2 regions of the Nissabacter archeti genome follow, and region 1 is predicted to be linked to the other one. Evidence: predicted binding sites of a transcription regulator. Region 1 holds the regulator's gene; the other holds the start of a gene.
What was found. The regulator PurR, encoded in region 1, represses purine synthesis genes. The targets are predictions, from matches to a motif close to CANGCAAACGTTTGCNTG.
Positions count from the first base shown of each region.

Region 2: a site for PurR is predicted at 1,903-1,920, ahead of glyA (serine hydroxymethyltransferase). Genes of this name have one in related genera too.

Region 1 covers NZ_JAERKB010000009.1:113,376-121,190, reverse strand. The annotation lists gene nemA (alkene reductase) at 1-1,037, shown strand, start outside; gene gloA (lactoylglutathione lyase) at 1,198-1,605, shown strand; gene rnt (ribonuclease T) at 1,690-2,385, shown strand; gene JK232_RS14320 (Grx4 family monothiol glutaredoxin) at 2,481-2,825, opposite strand; gene JK232_RS14315 (C40 family peptidase) at 3,253-4,044, shown strand; gene cydH (cytochrome bd-I oxidase subunit CydH) at 4,105-4,194, opposite strand; gene purR (HTH-type transcriptional repressor PurR) at 4,522-5,547, shown strand; gene punR (DNA-binding transcriptional activator PunR) at 5,632-6,537, opposite strand; gene punC (purine nucleoside transporter PunC) at 6,666-7,815, shown strand, end outside.
Region 2 covers NZ_JAERKB010000012.1:101,734-109,548, reverse strand. The annotation lists gene glnB (nitrogen regulatory protein P-II) at 114-452, shown strand; gene hmpA (NO-inducible flavohemoprotein) at 495-1,688, opposite strand; gene glyA (serine hydroxymethyltransferase) at 2,022-3,275, shown strand; gene JK232_RS17110 (3-phenylpropionate MFS transporter) at 3,529-4,674, shown strand; gene csiE (stationary phase inducible protein CsiE) at 4,681-5,961, opposite strand; gene suhB (inositol-1-monophosphatase) at 6,150-6,953, opposite strand; gene trmJ (tRNA (cytosine(32)/uridine(32)-2'-O)-methyltransferase TrmJ) at 7,073-7,792, shown strand.

The DNA.
Region 1 (7,815 bases):
TGTTTATGGCCCCGCTGACCCGTCTGCGCAGCATTGAGCCTGGCGACATCCCGACTGACCTGATGGGCGAGTACTACGCCCAGCGTGCCGGTGCCGGGCTTATCATCTCCGAAGCGACCCAGATTTCCTTCCAGGGCAAAGGCTATGCCGGCGCACCCGGCCTGCACACGCCGGAACAGATTGCGGCCTGGAAAAAGATCGTTGAACGGGTGCATGCGCAACAGGGCCATATGGCGGTGCAGTTGTGGCACGTCGGGCGGATTTCACACCCTGAGCTGCAACCGGGCAAGCAGTTGCCGGTCGCCCCGTCGGCCCTGCCGGTGAACACCCGCACCACCCTGCGTGATGAGGCCGGCCAGCCGGTGCGCGTTGACTGCCCGGTGCCGCGCGCACTGGAGACTGACGAGATCCCAGGCATTATCAACGATTTCCGCCAGGCGGCGGCCAATGCGGTTGAAGCCGGTTTCGACTATCTGGAGCTGCACGCCGCTCACGGTTACCTGCTGCATCAGTTCATTTCGCCGGAATCGAACCAGCGTACCGACCAGTATGGCGGCAGCGTGGAAAACCGTATCCGCCTGACGCTGGAAGTGGTCGATGCCGCGGTGGCAGAAGCCGGGGCCGATCGCGTGGGTATCCGTATTTCCCCGCTGGGCACCGTCAGCGGGCTGGGGAACGGGGAGAATGAAATTGAAGACGCGCTGTACCTGATCGAGCAGCTGAATACGCGTAAGCTGGCCTATCTGCATATCTCTGAGCCGGACTGGGTCGGCGGTGCCTCTTACACTGAGACGTTCCGTGACGCGGTGCGCGCCCGTTATCAGGGGGTCATTATCGGGGCCGGTGGCTATACGCAGGAGAAAGCGGAGACGCTGATCGCCAAAGGGTATATTGACGCCGTGGCCTTTGGCCGTGACTACATCGCCAACCCGGATCTGGCTGAACGCTTCCGTCAGGGCGCGGCCCTGAATGCCCAGCGTACCGAGCTGTTCTACGGCGGCGGTGCGGAAGGCTATACCGATTACCCGACGCTGTAAGCGGCCCCTGCCACGCAGGCGCTGTTTTTGCATCACATTGAATTTATTCGCCTGCGGAGGCTATACTTAACTGTTTTTACCTTAATGGTACGGCAATCCCGGCGCGGTTTCAGCGCCGCAAACCGGGCTGCCGTGCCCTAACTTGTTATCAGAGGACAATATGCGCTTACTCCATACCATGCTTCGCGTCGGTGACCTGCAACGCTCCATCGACTTCTACACCAAGGTATTAGGCATGCGTCTGCTGCGTTCCAGTGAAAATACCGAATACAAATACTCCCTGGCGTTTGTGGGTTACACCGACGAGAGCGAAGGCGCGGTGATTGAGCTGACGTACAACTGGGGCGTAGAGAGCTATGAGATGGGCACCGCGTACGGCCATATCGCGCTGGGCGTGGATGACGTGGCCGCAACCTGCGACCAGATCCGCAACGCAGGCGGTAACGTCACGCGTGAGGCCGGCCCGGTAAAAGGCGGCACTACCGTGATCGCCTTTGTTGAAGATCCAGACGGTTACAAAATTGAACTGATCGAAAACAGCCACGCCGGCCACGGCCTGGGCAACTGATTTTCCCCTGACGGGTGCGGCTCCGCACCCGTTTCTCCCCTTCCGGACGTTCCCCGCCTGCATCCGCTGCAAAAATTTGCCATAATGCGCGCTGAATTCGGACAAGATAAGAAACTGATGGCTGATAAAAGTGATCTCAACGCCCTGAGTGGCCGCTTCCGCGGGTTTTACCCCGTCGTTATTGATGTTGAAACCGCCGGTTTCAGCGCCCGCACCGACGCCCTGCTGGAGATTGCCGCGGTAACCCTGCGTATGGACAGCGACGGCTGGCTGATGCGTGATGAAACCCTGCACTTCCATGTTGAGCCGTTTGAGGGGGCACTGCTGCAACCTGAAGCGCTGGCGTTCAACGGCATTGACCCGCATAACCCGCTGCGGGGGGCCGTCAGTGAATATGATGCGCTGCACGCGATTTTCAAAGCGGTGCGCAAAGGCATGAAAGAGCAGAACTGTAACCGGGCGATTATTGTGGCGCACAACGCCACCTTTGATCACAGCTTCCTGATGGCTGCTGCCGAACGCGCCGGGCTGAAGCGCAACCCGTTCCACCCGTTTGCCACCTTTGACACCGCGGCGCTGAGCGGGCTGGTGCTGGGGCAGACGGTGCTGGCCAAAGCCTGTATCACCGCCGGCATTGAGTTTGACAGCACCCAGGCGCACTCCGCGATTTATGACACCGAACAGACGGCGCTGCTGTTCTGCGAGCTGGTCAACCGCTGGAAACGGCTGGGCGGCTGGCCGCTGGCCACGCCGGAAGAGGCACCGGAGGCGGATGCCTGAGGGCCTGCCCTTCCGGCAACTTGCTTTTACCCATAAAAAAGGCGGCCCTGAGGCCGCCTTTTTTTACCTGACAGGCGGTTGCCCGCCCGGCCCGGTTACTGCTGATCTTCCTGAGACTTGTGCTTTTCAGCCGTCTCTTTGATCAGCTGCTGCAATTCACCACGCTGGTACATCTCCAGAATGATGTCACAGCCGCCTACCAGCTCGCCGTCTACCCACAGCTGCGGGAACGTCGGCCAGTTGGCATATTTCGGCAGCTCTGCGCGGATGTCCGGGTTTTGCAGGATGTCCACGTAGGCAAAACGCTCGCCGCAGGCTGACAGCGCCTGTACCGCCTGAGCGGAGAAGCCGCAGCTCGGCAGCTTCGGTGAGCCTTTCATGTAGAGCAGGATCGGGTTTTCAGTGATCTGGGCCTGAATTTTATCAATCGTCGTCGTCATTGTCTTGCTTCCTCACGCCATAAGCTGGCTGTTATGCGTCACGTCAAATCGGCACTGGGTCTATTGTAACGATGGCAGCTATGGGATAAAAACGCCATTTTTTACAGGGTTTTTCCCCTAACCCGGCCAACGCGCGGGGGCGTGGCTGCCCGTAATCAATAAACATTCATTGAGAATAACATTTTTAAGCGGGGCTTTTCACCTGTAAAACCGGGCCGTTCCGCGGGCACTTTTGCACGCTAACCCGTTGAGCAGAGAATAAAATAGCAGCAAACGGCACTGTTTTTTCATTTGTGAAAAAAGCTATTAACGTTTTCTGACAATATGAATTAGAATCGATGCGTTTCGTGCTTTTTTGTACGGCAGGTTTCAGGAATACTGAGCCTCCTTTGACGTTCTTTCCGGGGCCACTTTTGGTAGCGTTACTATGCGTTTAATCGTCACGCTTTTTGTCCTGTTGTTGACACAACTGTTTATGAATCTGGCACATGCGTCGCCGCACGCCCGTGTTTCTGCTGAACAGCGTAAAAGCCATGTCAGCGAAGCCAAAACGGATGAGCGCAAAAAGCGAAAGCCGGTGAAAACCAGTGCCAAAAAGAAAAGCACCGGGACGGAAAAGTCACGGGTGGTTAACGTCACCACCAAAAGCGGCAAAAGCCGTAAAACGGCCTCGACCCGGCTGGTCAAGGTCACCCCGCCAAAGAAAGGGTACAAAAAAGGGTATGGCCGCCACCGCACCAAAGGCGCGGACGCGCAGGAACTGGCCCAGCTCAGCAAACCGCTGACCCTCAGCCCGGCGCATAAAAAACGCTACCAGCATGCCAAGCAGACTGCGATGGCCAAGCTGATGAACCAGGTCGGCAAGCCTTACCGCTGGGGCGGTACCTCACCCAATACCGGGTTTGATTGCAGCGGCCTGGTCTATTACGCCTATAAAGACGTCATGAAAATCCGTATGCCGCGCACCGCCAATGAGATGTACCACCTGCGCGATGCTGCACCGGTCAAACGTGGTGAGCTGGAAACCGGCGATCTGGTGTTCTTCCGCATCAATAACCGCGGTGCCGCTGACCATGTGGGGGTTTACCTCGGCAACGGCAAGTTTATCCAGTCACCGCGTACCGGTGAGGATATCCGCATCAGTTTCCTGGACAATGATTACTGGCAGGATCATTACGTCGGCGCCCGCCGGGTGATGACGCCAAAAACCATCCGCTGAGTAAAGCGCACCCGTAAAAAACGCCGGATCTCCGGCGTTTTTTTATCAGCCCGGCCAGCCTCAGTGCAGGATGGCGGTAAAGCTGAAGAGTAAAATCACTGTCAGCGCGCCCACAGTGGTCAAAAGCGACATTTTCAAATCACTGTCCATTATTCTCTCCTTGGTGAACCACAAGAAAACCACACACTTAGTGTGCCGACCCTATTCTCACACTATTTAAAGAAATTCCTAAACACTTTCGGGGTGTACGGCACAATTTTCCTCTTTCCCTTTTCACCATAATGAGTGAAAATTCGCGGTTTACGCACTGCGTACCCGGCCGGCTGCGATGCCCCACCGCTTAGTTCAGCGAAGATGACCGCTCCTTCCCCCCAGAATCCACTGCAATTCTTTCAGCGGGCAGGAGAATAAACGCAGGCAAACGATTAACATAATAGTTACGTGCTGTAACACGTACTATCAGGAGTCATTCTTTCCATGGCAACGATTAAAGATGTCGCCAGACGTGCCGGCGTATCCACGACTACCGTGTCACACGTCATTAATAAAACACGTTTTGTCGCTGAAGAGACTAAGGCGGCAGTCTGGGCTGCCATTAAGGAATTACACTATTCGCCGAGCGCCGTCGCGCGCAGCCTGAAGGTCAACCATACAAAATCGATTGGCCTGCTGGCGACCTCCAGCGAAGCGCCCTACTTCGCTGAAGTGATTGAGGCGGTAGAGAACAGCTGCTACAGCAAAGGCTATACGCTTATCCTGTGTAATTCCCATAACAACCTCGACAAACAACAGGCTTACCTGGCGATGCTGGCGCAAAAGCGTGTCGATGGGCTGCTGGTGATGTGCTCTGAATACCCCGACCAGCTGATCGGCATGCTGGAAGAGTACCGCAACATCCCGATGGTGGTGATGGACTGGGGCTCGGCGCGCAGCGATTTTACCGACTCGATTATTGATAACGCCTTTGAGGGCGGTTATCTGGCCGGGCGTTACCTGATTGAACGCGGCCACCGCGACATCGGCATTATCCCCGGCCAGTTGTCGCGCAATACCGGCGGCGGGCGGCATCAGGGCTTCCTGAAGGCGATGGAAGAGGCCAATATTCCGGTACGCGAAGAGTGGGTGGTTCAGGGCGATTTTGAGCCGGAATCAGGTTATAAGGCGATGCACCAGATCCTGACCCAGAAACAGCGCCCGACGGCGGTGTTCTGCGGCGGCGACATCATGGCGATGGGCGCGATTTGCGCCGCCGATGAGCTGGGCCTGCGTGTGCCGCAGGACGTCTCCGTGATCGGTTATGACAACGTGCGCAACGCGCGTTACTTCTCCCCGGCGCTGACCACCATCCACCAGCCCAAAGAGCGCCTGGGCGAGAACGCCTTTGCCATGCTGCTGGATCGCATCACCAGCAAGCGTGAAGACCCGCAGACCATTGAAGTCCACCCGAAACTGGTCGAACGCCGTTCCGTGGCAGACGGCCCGTACCGCGATTACCGCCGGTAATCCGTGAGCCGGGGGCATCCAGCCCGCCCCCGGCGTTTACCCGCGCCACCTTTTACCCGCCCAGCTTTTTACCCGCGCTGCGTTTCATCCACGTAACCACTCGCGGTTCAGCGTGTCACTCTCCCCCAGATAATCCAGCAACCATACCAACGCCGGTGACGATTTCTCCTGCGCCCAGGTCAGGCAACAGGCGCTGTCCGGGAATGGCTGGTGCAGCGTCAGCACGGTAAGGTCACCGCGGTCAATCAGCGGTTGCGCCATGTGCGCCGGGATCATGCCGACACATAACCCGGCCAGCAGGCAATCCAGCGCGCTGGTCCAGTCCGGCACCACCAGCCGCCGCTGGTTGTCGAGCGTCCAGGTATCGCGTTTCGGCAGGCTGCGCGAGGTGTCTTCCTGGCACAGTGCCGGATAGGGCCGCAGCTGATCGTCCGTCAGCGGCCCCGCCTGCTGCGCCAGCGGATGCCCCCGGCTGACCACACAGTGCCACGGCATAAACCCCATATCGCGGAAACGGTAACCGCCGCCCACCGGCACGGCACGCGTGGCCCCGATGGCGGCATCCACCCGCCCGTCGGCCAGGGCATCCCACACGCCATTAAACACTTCGGGTGAGATCAGCAGTTCCATGTCAGGGAATTCCCGGTAAAAATCCAGCACCAACTGCCGGGTACGGTCGGCCCGGACAATCCGGTCCACGGCAATGCTGAGCTGGCCGCGCCAGCCGTTCGCCACCTGCTGGCACTGGCGGCGTGTAGCCTGCATTTTTTTGATAAGCAGCCGCGCCTCCTGCACAAACACCCGCCCGGCTTCGGTAATCACCACATCCCGGTGGCGGCGCTCAAACAGCTCAACCGCCAGCCACTGCTCGAGCTGGCGCACCGTATAACTGACAGCAGAAGGCACGCGGTGCAGCTCCTGCGCGGCCGCACTGAAACTGCCGGTACGTGCCACGGCATCAATCACTTCCAGAGAGTATTCAGACCACATATCCTGCCTTCAATTTTTTTCACAGCATGGTGCAAATTTTACCGTTTCACAACCCACTGACGCTACCGTAGAGTGCGCGACGATATAGGATTTATGTATTGCCTCTGAATAAAATATTGAGATTACTTATGACTCGTTCCCCCTTTTTCCTGCTCTATCTTGCTGTCCTGAGTATGCTGGGCTTTTTGGCCACGGACATGTACCTGCCCGCCTTTGCGCTGATGCAGGAAGATCTCGCGCTCTCCCCCAATGCCATCAGTGCCAGCCTGAGCCTGTTTCTGGCCGGCTTCGCCTGCGCCCAGCTGATCTGGGGCCCGCTCTCTGACCGCATCGGCCGTAAACCGGTGCTGGTGCTGGGCCTGCTGCTGTTTGCGGCCGGGTGCGCCGGCATGATGTGGGTAACGAACGCCCACCAGCTCTGGCTGATGCGCTTTGTGCAGGCCATCGGCGTCTGTTCTGCCGCCGTGAGCTGGCAGGCACTGGTGGTGGATCGTTACTCCCCCCAGCAGAGCAAAAAAGTCTTTGCCACGATTATGCCGCTGGTGGCGCTCTCCCCGGCCCTTGCCCCGCTGCTGGGGGCGTGGCTGCTGAACCATTTCGGCTGGCGCAGTATTTTCCTCGCCCTGCTGGCGATAACGCTGCTGCTGCTGATCCCTACATTACGGCTGAAAGCGGCCGCCCCCGCGGCCGGTGCGGCCAACGCACCGAAAACCAGCCTGTGGACGCTGCTTAACTCCCGCGTGTTCAGCGGCAATGTGCTGATGTATGCCGCCTGCTCCGCCGGTTTTTTCGCCTGGCTGACCGGGTCGCCGTTCATCCTGCATGCGATGGGTTACAGCCCGGATGATATCGGCCTGAGCTATGTGCCGCAGACCTTTGCGTTCCTGCTGGGCGGGTTCGGCTGCCGGATGGTGGTCAGCCGCCGTGACGGCAAGTTCCTGGTGCCGTGGCTGCTGGCCGGGTATGGCCTGAGCATTGTGGCGCTGTTCTTGCTGGCGTTGCTGGCGCAACCGGGCCTGGCGGCGTTGCTGGTGCCTTTTTGTGTGATGGCTTTGGCAAATGGCGCGCTTTATCCCATAATTGTGGCTAATGCCTTGCTGCCTTTCCCGCACAGTACCGGTAAGGCCGCCGCCTTACAGAACGCGCTGCAACTCGGATTATGCTTTGTGGCCAGCCTGGCAGTGTCGGCGTTTATCAGCCGGCCGCTGATGGCGACGGTGACGGTAATGTTAATGACAGTGGGGTTAGCGGCCCTGGGCTTTTTCTTGCAACGTGGGG
Region 2 (7,815 bases), on a different contig from region 1:
CCACAGGTCTTTGCTCTTCGCAGCCGGACATGTCCGGCCTGTCGCAACAGGGCGCGGCGCCAGACGACAACCTCCGGCTTTAGCCGCATATTATGTAAAAGAAAGGGTTCGCCATGAAAAAAATTGACGCGATTATTAAGCCATTCAAGCTGGATGATGTCCGTGAGGCGCTGGCTGAAGTCGGGATCACCGGCATGACGGTGACGGAAGTGAAAGGGTTTGGCCGCCAGAAAGGCCACACTGAACTCTACCGTGGCGCGGAATATATGGTGGATTTCCTGCCGAAGGTGAAAATTGAGATTGTGGTGGCTGACGACATCGTGGATACCTGTGTCGAAACCATCATGAAGACCGCGCAGACCGGTAAAATCGGTGACGGGAAAATCTTTGTGTTTGATGTGCTGCGTGTGGTGCGTATCCGTACCGGCGAAGAGGACGAAGAGGCGATCTGACGCCTCCCGTCACCGGGCGGGATGGCTCCCGCCCGCGCTTTATCAAACCACTTTATGCGGGCCGAACACCTCATAGTGCAGGCGATCGGTGCTGACGCCCATCTCCAGCAGCTGGCGTGCGGCGAACTGCATAAAGGCCACCGGGCCGCACAGGTAGATGTGCAACGCCGGATTGCGCAGGGTCCCGGCCAGCGGCGCCAGATCCATCACCCCTTCTGTGTCATACCCTTCACCCTGTACATCCCCCTCAGCCGGGACGCGATACCAGATATGGCGGTGTAAACCCGGCATGTTCGCGGCGATATCCGCCACTTCCTGCGCGAACGCATGGACACGGCCATTTTCCGCGGCATGGAGCCACCAGACCGGCGCGCGGTGCTGCGTCTCATGCAGCGTGTGCAGCATGGCCAGCATCGGGGTCTGGCCCACCCCGGCGGAGATCAGCGCCACCGGCGTTTCCGGCGTCACGTCCATAAAGAAATCGCCGTGCGGTGCCGCCAGGTTAACCACGGTGCCGACCTGCGCCACATCATGCAGGTAGTTGGAGGCTTTACCGCCACCCTCACGTTTGACTGCGATCCGGTAGCTGCGGCCATTCGGGCTTTGCGTCAGCGAGTACTGGCGGATCTGCTGGTATTCGTTAAAGGCTTCATCCCGGATATAAACCGAAATGTACTGCCCCGGCTGGTAATCGGCGACCGGTTGGCCATCTACCGGTGCCAGTTCAATGCTGCTTATCACCTCGCTCTGCGGCGTTTTTGCCACAATGCGGAACGCCCGCACCCCTTCCCAGCCGCCGCGTTTGGCCGCAGTCTGCTGGTAGATCTGGCTTTCACGCTGGATAAAGACGTCGGCCAGTACCCCATAGGCTTTGCCCCAGGCATCCAGCACCTCCTGGCCGGGGCTGAGCAACTCATCCAGCGTCGCCAGCAGGTTCTCACCCACAATCGCGTACTGCTCCGGGCGGATGTTCAGGCTGGTATGTTTCTGCGCAATCTTCTCCACCGCCGGCAGGATAGCCGGCAGGTTTTCAATGTTGGCCGCATAGGCACAAATGGCATTAAACAGTGCCTCACGCTGATCACCTTTCATCTGGTGGCTCATGTTGAACACATGTTTCAGCTCAGGGTGGCGGCCCAGCATACGGTCATAAAAGTGGGCGGTGAGGGCGGGGCCGGTCGCCACCAGAGCAGGAATGGTCGATTTGATGGTGGCGATGGTGGTGGTATCAAGCATGAGGTGCTCCTGAAGACGCGCGGCGTCAGAATTATAAATGATGTATTTTAAATGCATCTTATAGCGCGGCCGATCGCTTGTAAATAGCCGTTGATTTGTTAAGGTTTTGTAATAATGAGAGATGGCTTCCAAAGGTGAAAAATTTGCTTTATTACCGAGAGAACAGCCGGTGAGATTTAGTGAGAAGTTAATGGGGAAAGCCTTGCCGGGCGGGAAGCCAACCGTTTGCGTAAAAAGCTGGCCGCAACCCTATGGCCGCAGGCAAAAACAGTTTACACTGTGCCGCATATCCCGTTGGGGGTCGTTTAATTGCGTGTGAGTCAGGAGAAGCAGATGTTAAAGCGTGAAATGAACATTGCCGATTATGATGCCGAGCTGTGGCAGGCAATGGAGCAGGAAGTCGTGCGTCAGGAAGAACATATTGAACTGATTGCCTCTGAAAACTACACCAGTCCGCGTGTGATGCAGGCACAAGGTTCTCAGCTGACCAACAAATACGCTGAAGGCTATCCGGGCAAACGCTACTACGGCGGCTGCGAGTATGTCGACATCGTTGAGCAACTGGCGATCGACCGTGCCAAAGCCCTGTTCGGCGCAGACTACGCCAACGTCCAGCCGCACTCCGGCTCCCAGGCTAACTTCGCGGTTTACACGGCGTTGCTGCAACCGGGTGACACCATCCTCGGGATGAACCTGGCCCACGGCGGCCACCTGACCCACGGCTCCCCGGTTAACCTGTCCGGCAAACTCTATAACGTGGTGCCTTACGGCATCGATGAGACCGGCAAAATCGACTATGACGATCTGGCCCGTCAGGCGCAGGCGCACCAGCCGAAAATGATCATCGGCGGTTTCTCAGCCTACTCCGGTACCGTTGACTGGGCAAAAATGCGTGAGATTGCCGACAGCATCGGCGCGTACCTGTTTGTGGACATGGCGCACGTGGCAGGCCTGGTGGCCGCCGGTGTCTACCCGAACCCGGTGCCTCATGCCCATATCGTGACCACCACCACCCATAAAACCCTGGCAGGCCCGCGCGGCGGCCTGATCCTGGCGAAAGGCGGTGATGAGGATCTGTACAAGAAGCTGAACTCCGCTGTGTTCCCCGGCGGCCAGGGCGGCCCGCTGATGCATGTGATTGCCGGTAAAGCGGTGGCACTGAAAGAAGCGATGGAGCCTGAGTTCAAAACTTACCAGCAGCAGGTCGCCAAAAACGCCAAAGCGATGGTGGAAGTGGTACTGGCGCGTGGCTATAAAGTGGTGTCCGGCGGCACGGAAAACCACCTGTTCCTGATGGATCTGGTGGACAAAAACCTGACCGGTAAAGAAGCGGATGCCGCCCTGGGCCGCGCCAACATTACCGTGAACAAAAACAGCGTGCCGAACGATCCGAAAAGCCCGTTCGTGACCTCCGGCATCCGCATCGGTACCCCGGCAGTGACCCGCCGCGGCTTCAATGAAGATGACGTGCGCGAACTGGCCGGCTGGATCTGTGATGTGCTGGACAACATCAATGATGAAGCCACCATTGAACGTGTGAAACAGAAAGTGCTGGCCATCTGCGCCCGCCTGCCGGTTTACGCATAACCGCCCGCTGACCGGAGCAGGCCCTGCCTGCACGCTCATGCACTGACAGAAAAGGTACTGCCCGGCAGTACCTTTTTTTCGCCCGGACTTTTTCACCCGGACATTTTTCGGACGGCCTTTTTTGCCTATACTCCGGTGCAGCCCATGCGCGGCTGACCACCGGGCGTGGCCGCTCACCAACAGGAACGGGTGCTGATGTGCCCGGCGCAAGGCAGCGCGGCGTTGACCGGCTCTGCCTGTTATCGGAGATACCATGGTTTTGCCATCCTCGTACTGGCTGGGGCTCAGCTACTTCACCTATTTCTTCGCTTACGGCATCTTTTTGCCGTTTTTTGCTACCTGGCTGAAAGGCGAGGGGCTGGATGCCCAAGCCATCGGGCTGTTGCTCGGCATCGGGATGGTAGCCCGCTTCTCCGGCACGCTGCTGCTGGCCCCGGCAGTGAAAGAGGCGTCCCAGCTGGTGGCGGCGTTGCGCCTGATTGCCCTGCTGGCGCTGGCCTGTTGTGTGGGATTCTGGTTTGGCAGCAGCTGGGCCTGGCTGATGCTGGTGATGGCCGGTTTCAACCTCTTTTTCGGCCCGCTGGTGCCGATGAGTGACGCGCTGGCGGCCACCTGGCAGCGGCAAATCGCCCTGGACTACGGCAAAGTGCGGGTCTGGGGATCGCTGGCATTTGTGATTGGCTCGGCGTTTACCGGCAAAATGATTGCTGTGTTCGGGCATGGTGCCATTCTGTCAGCCCTGACGGCCGGGCTGGCGGCGATGCTGCTCGGGATGCTGCTGCGCCCGGCCGTGCCGCCGAAAGCTGACGCCCAGGCCGCAGAGCGTGGGGCAATCCCGTGGCGGGAGTTGCTGCGCCAGCCGCCGGTACGCCAGTTCCTGCTGTGCGTGACGCTGTTACAGGCGGCGCACGCGGGCTATTACAGCTTCAGCGCGTTGTACTGGCAGGAGGCGGGGTACCCGGCCTCGGTAGTGGGCTATCTCTGGTCACTCGGGGTAGTGGCGGAGGTGCTGGTATTCACCTTCAGCCGCCAGTTGTTCTCCCGCTGGAGCGCCCGACACCTGTTGCTGCTTTCCGCCTGTTGCGGGGTGGTGCGCTGGGCGCTGATGGGCAGCTTTATTGGCCTGCCGTGGCTGGTGGTGATGCAGCTTCTGCACTGCGGCAGTTTTACGGTGTGCCACCTGGCGGCGATGCGCTTTATCTCTGCGCGTGACCCGCGTGAAGTGATCCGCCTGCAAGCCGCTTATTCAGCACTGGCGATGGGCGGCGGGATTGCGGTAATGACGGTGCTGGCCGGTTTCCTGTTCCAGCATATTCACCAGCAGGTGTTCTGGGTGATGGCGCTGGTGGCGCTGCCGGCCATCTTCTTGCGGCCGAAGGTGCAGCCCGCAGGCCGGTAAGCCGCGTCAGGGGCTTTCCAACAGGGCGCGGATCTGCATCCGCTGCGCCTTTTCCAGCGGCAGTTCCACATGCAGGATCGGCATGGTAATTGCCGGTTCATCGGCCGGGTAGGGGGTGACCACCAGCGTCACCCCCTGCGGCGGCCCCTGGCGCAGGAAATGCGAAAGCGGCAGGTACTTCACGGAGAGCGGCAACAGGGTCGCGTCACGGATGTGCTGTTCCACCGCCGTTTCCAGCTCCGGATTGCCGTTGGTCAGCAACAGTACCTGCTTCTCCTGCAATGCACTGCCGTGCATCAGCCAGGCCCCGAAACAGATGGTAATTAACCCCACTTCCTCCGGCGAAAGACGCAGGTCATACGCGGCTTCAAATTCCTCCAGCGCTTCCAGTGTGGTGCGCATCAGCCGGGGGTACATGCGCGTGACCTCTTCAAGCAAGGTGTGATCGATGCCGATGTCAAACCGGCAACGCTCGATAGCCGCCCCCAGATGGGTAAACAACTGGCCGGCCAGCCCCTCGCGGCTGCTGAAGCTCATGCCGGCAATCTGCTGGAAACGGCCAATCAGCCGGTGAACCTGCTCCTGCAAGTGCTGGTCTTCCGGCGAGTCGCTGCTGTCATAGCTGTGGGTTTTCAGCAGGGTAAACAGCAGTGTCAGGAAATCGCGCTCCGCCTCACACGGGGGCAGGGCAAAGCGCTCAGCCAGCGCTGCGGCCAGGTAGCCCGCCGCATCACACTCACTTTTCTGCCGCAGCCATGTCAGCTGAGGGGGGGTAAAACCGGGGTGGCAGAGCTGGTGGTGGCAGTTCAGGCAATATTTGATAAACAGGCAGAGAAAGTGCCGGTCACGGTCATTTACCGGGCGTCGCAGCCGGACTTCCGCCTGCTCAATCAGGGTATGCAACACCCGGTCGGTCTCTTCGGCCCCGGCCTGATGAAACGCCGCCATGCCCTGATGCAGGGCGAGGGCGGCCTGCTGGGTGGTGAAATCGGGGGAAATACGCAGGGCGCGCCGTAACCAGTGGAAAAAGCATAAACGCTGGTTAAGTGAGGTGCCGGTAATGCGGCAGGTTCCGGCCTCATCAAGGATGAGATCCAGATGGTGGAAGCGCTGGATCTCCGCGGCAACCGCGGCCACATCCAGCCGGGTTGTTGAAAGGTCAACCCCATTGATTTGGCTGATCTTCTCCAGGCGCACCGCAGGGGAGAGCGCATACAACATCAGGACGATATGGCAGCGCCGTTGTTGACCGGAGAGCTCAGGCGCAGAGGACGTGGCCAGGCTCATGAACACCTTCTGACGATTGCTTTAGTGTGGAGGAGTAAGCATAGCAAAGGGGCCGTAAGGCCGCGCCGGGGGCGCTGTTTTTTGCTCCGGCTTTGAAGCGCCATCACATTTATTGACGGGCCGCCAGGCACCGCAGGCAAAAAAAATGCCGCCCCTGAGGGCGGCATCACAAAATTTGTCCAGATAAATTAACGTTTCAGCGCTTCGCTCAGCTCTTCACGCATGGTGCTCAGCAGCGATTTCACCACACGCGGGTTACCGGCCACGATATTGCCGGAGTTGAAATGGTTGTGGCCGCCCATGAAGTCAGTCACGATGCCGCCCGCTTCACGCACCAGCAGCTCACCGCCGGCGAAATCCCACGGCTTCAGGCCAATCTCAAAGAAACCGTCCACGCGGCCGGCAGCCACATAGGCCAGATCCAGCGCGGCGGAACCGGTGCGGCGGAAGTCTGCGCACTGGGTAAAGAGCTTGCCGACCACGTTGATGTACGGGGTGGCGTGCTGTTTCAGTTTGTACGGGAAGCCGGTGGCCAGAATGGTGCCGTCCAGATCGCGGGCGTTGCCGCCGCGCAGGCGGTAGCCGTTCAGCTGAGCACCCTGACCGCGGGTTGCCGTGAACAGTTCATTGCGCATTGGGTCATAAACCACCGCCACTTCAGTACGGCCTTTGATGCGTACGGCAATGGAGACCGCGAAGTGCGGCAGACGTTTGATGAAGTTGGTGGTGCCATCCAGTGGGTCGATAATCCATTGTACATCCTGGTCTTCGCCGGCCAGTTCACCGCACTCTTCAGAGATGATGGTGTGCTGGGGGTAAGAACGGCGGATCACGTCGATAATCAGGTGCTCAGCGTCACGATCAACGTTAGTAACAAAGTCATTGGTGCCTTTCTGGCTCGCTTCGACAGCGTCCGGGGTTTCGTAGTTTTTGGCAATCAGGTTACCGGCCTTACGCGCAGCGCGCACGGCGATGGTGAGCATCGGATGCATGGGTATCTTCCAACTAGGATGTTAAAGAACGGGAAACGGCGCGCAGTATAGCAGGGCTTCTGAAAAATACCTACGGTTGTGTTAGCATGGGCCGATTTTCCGCAACCTTCAGAGTTCGTATGCTGCACAATATCCGCATTGTCCTGGTTGAAACTTCTCATACCGGTAACATGGGCTCTACCGCCCGTGCCATGAAAACCATGGGCCTCACCAACCTCTATCTGGTGAACCCGCTGGTGAAGCCCGACTCGCAGGCCATCTCCCTGGCCGCCGGTGCCAGTGATGTCATCGGTAACGCGACCATTGTCGACACCCTGGACGAGGCGCTGGCCGGTTGCAGTCTGGTGGTCGGCACCAGCGCCCGCTCACGCACCCTGCCGTGGCCGATGCTGGAGCCGCGTGAATGTGGCGTGAAATGCGCTCAGACTGCCGAAAGCGCCCCGGTGGCGCTGGTGTTCGGCCGTGAGCGCGTGGGCCTCACCAATGAAGAACTTCAGAAATGTCACTACCACGTCTGTATCCCGGCCAACCCGGAATACAGCTCGCTGAACCTGGCGATGGCGGTACAGCTGATTGCTTATGAAGTCCGCGTGGCCTGGCTCGACCGGCAGGAAAACGGCCAGGACGCCGCCCCGGAAGAGGCCTACCCGCTGGTGGACGATCTGGAGCGTTTTTACGGCCATCTGGAACAGGTGCTGTTGCAGACCGGCTTTATCCGCCCGCAGCATCCGGGTCAGATAATGAGCCGTTTGCGCCGCCTGTTTACCCGCGCGCGGCCGGAAACCCAGGAGCTGAACATCCTGCGCGGTATCCTGACGTCTATCGAGAAAAAGCAGTAATCCTTCCAGCCCGTTGAAAAGTA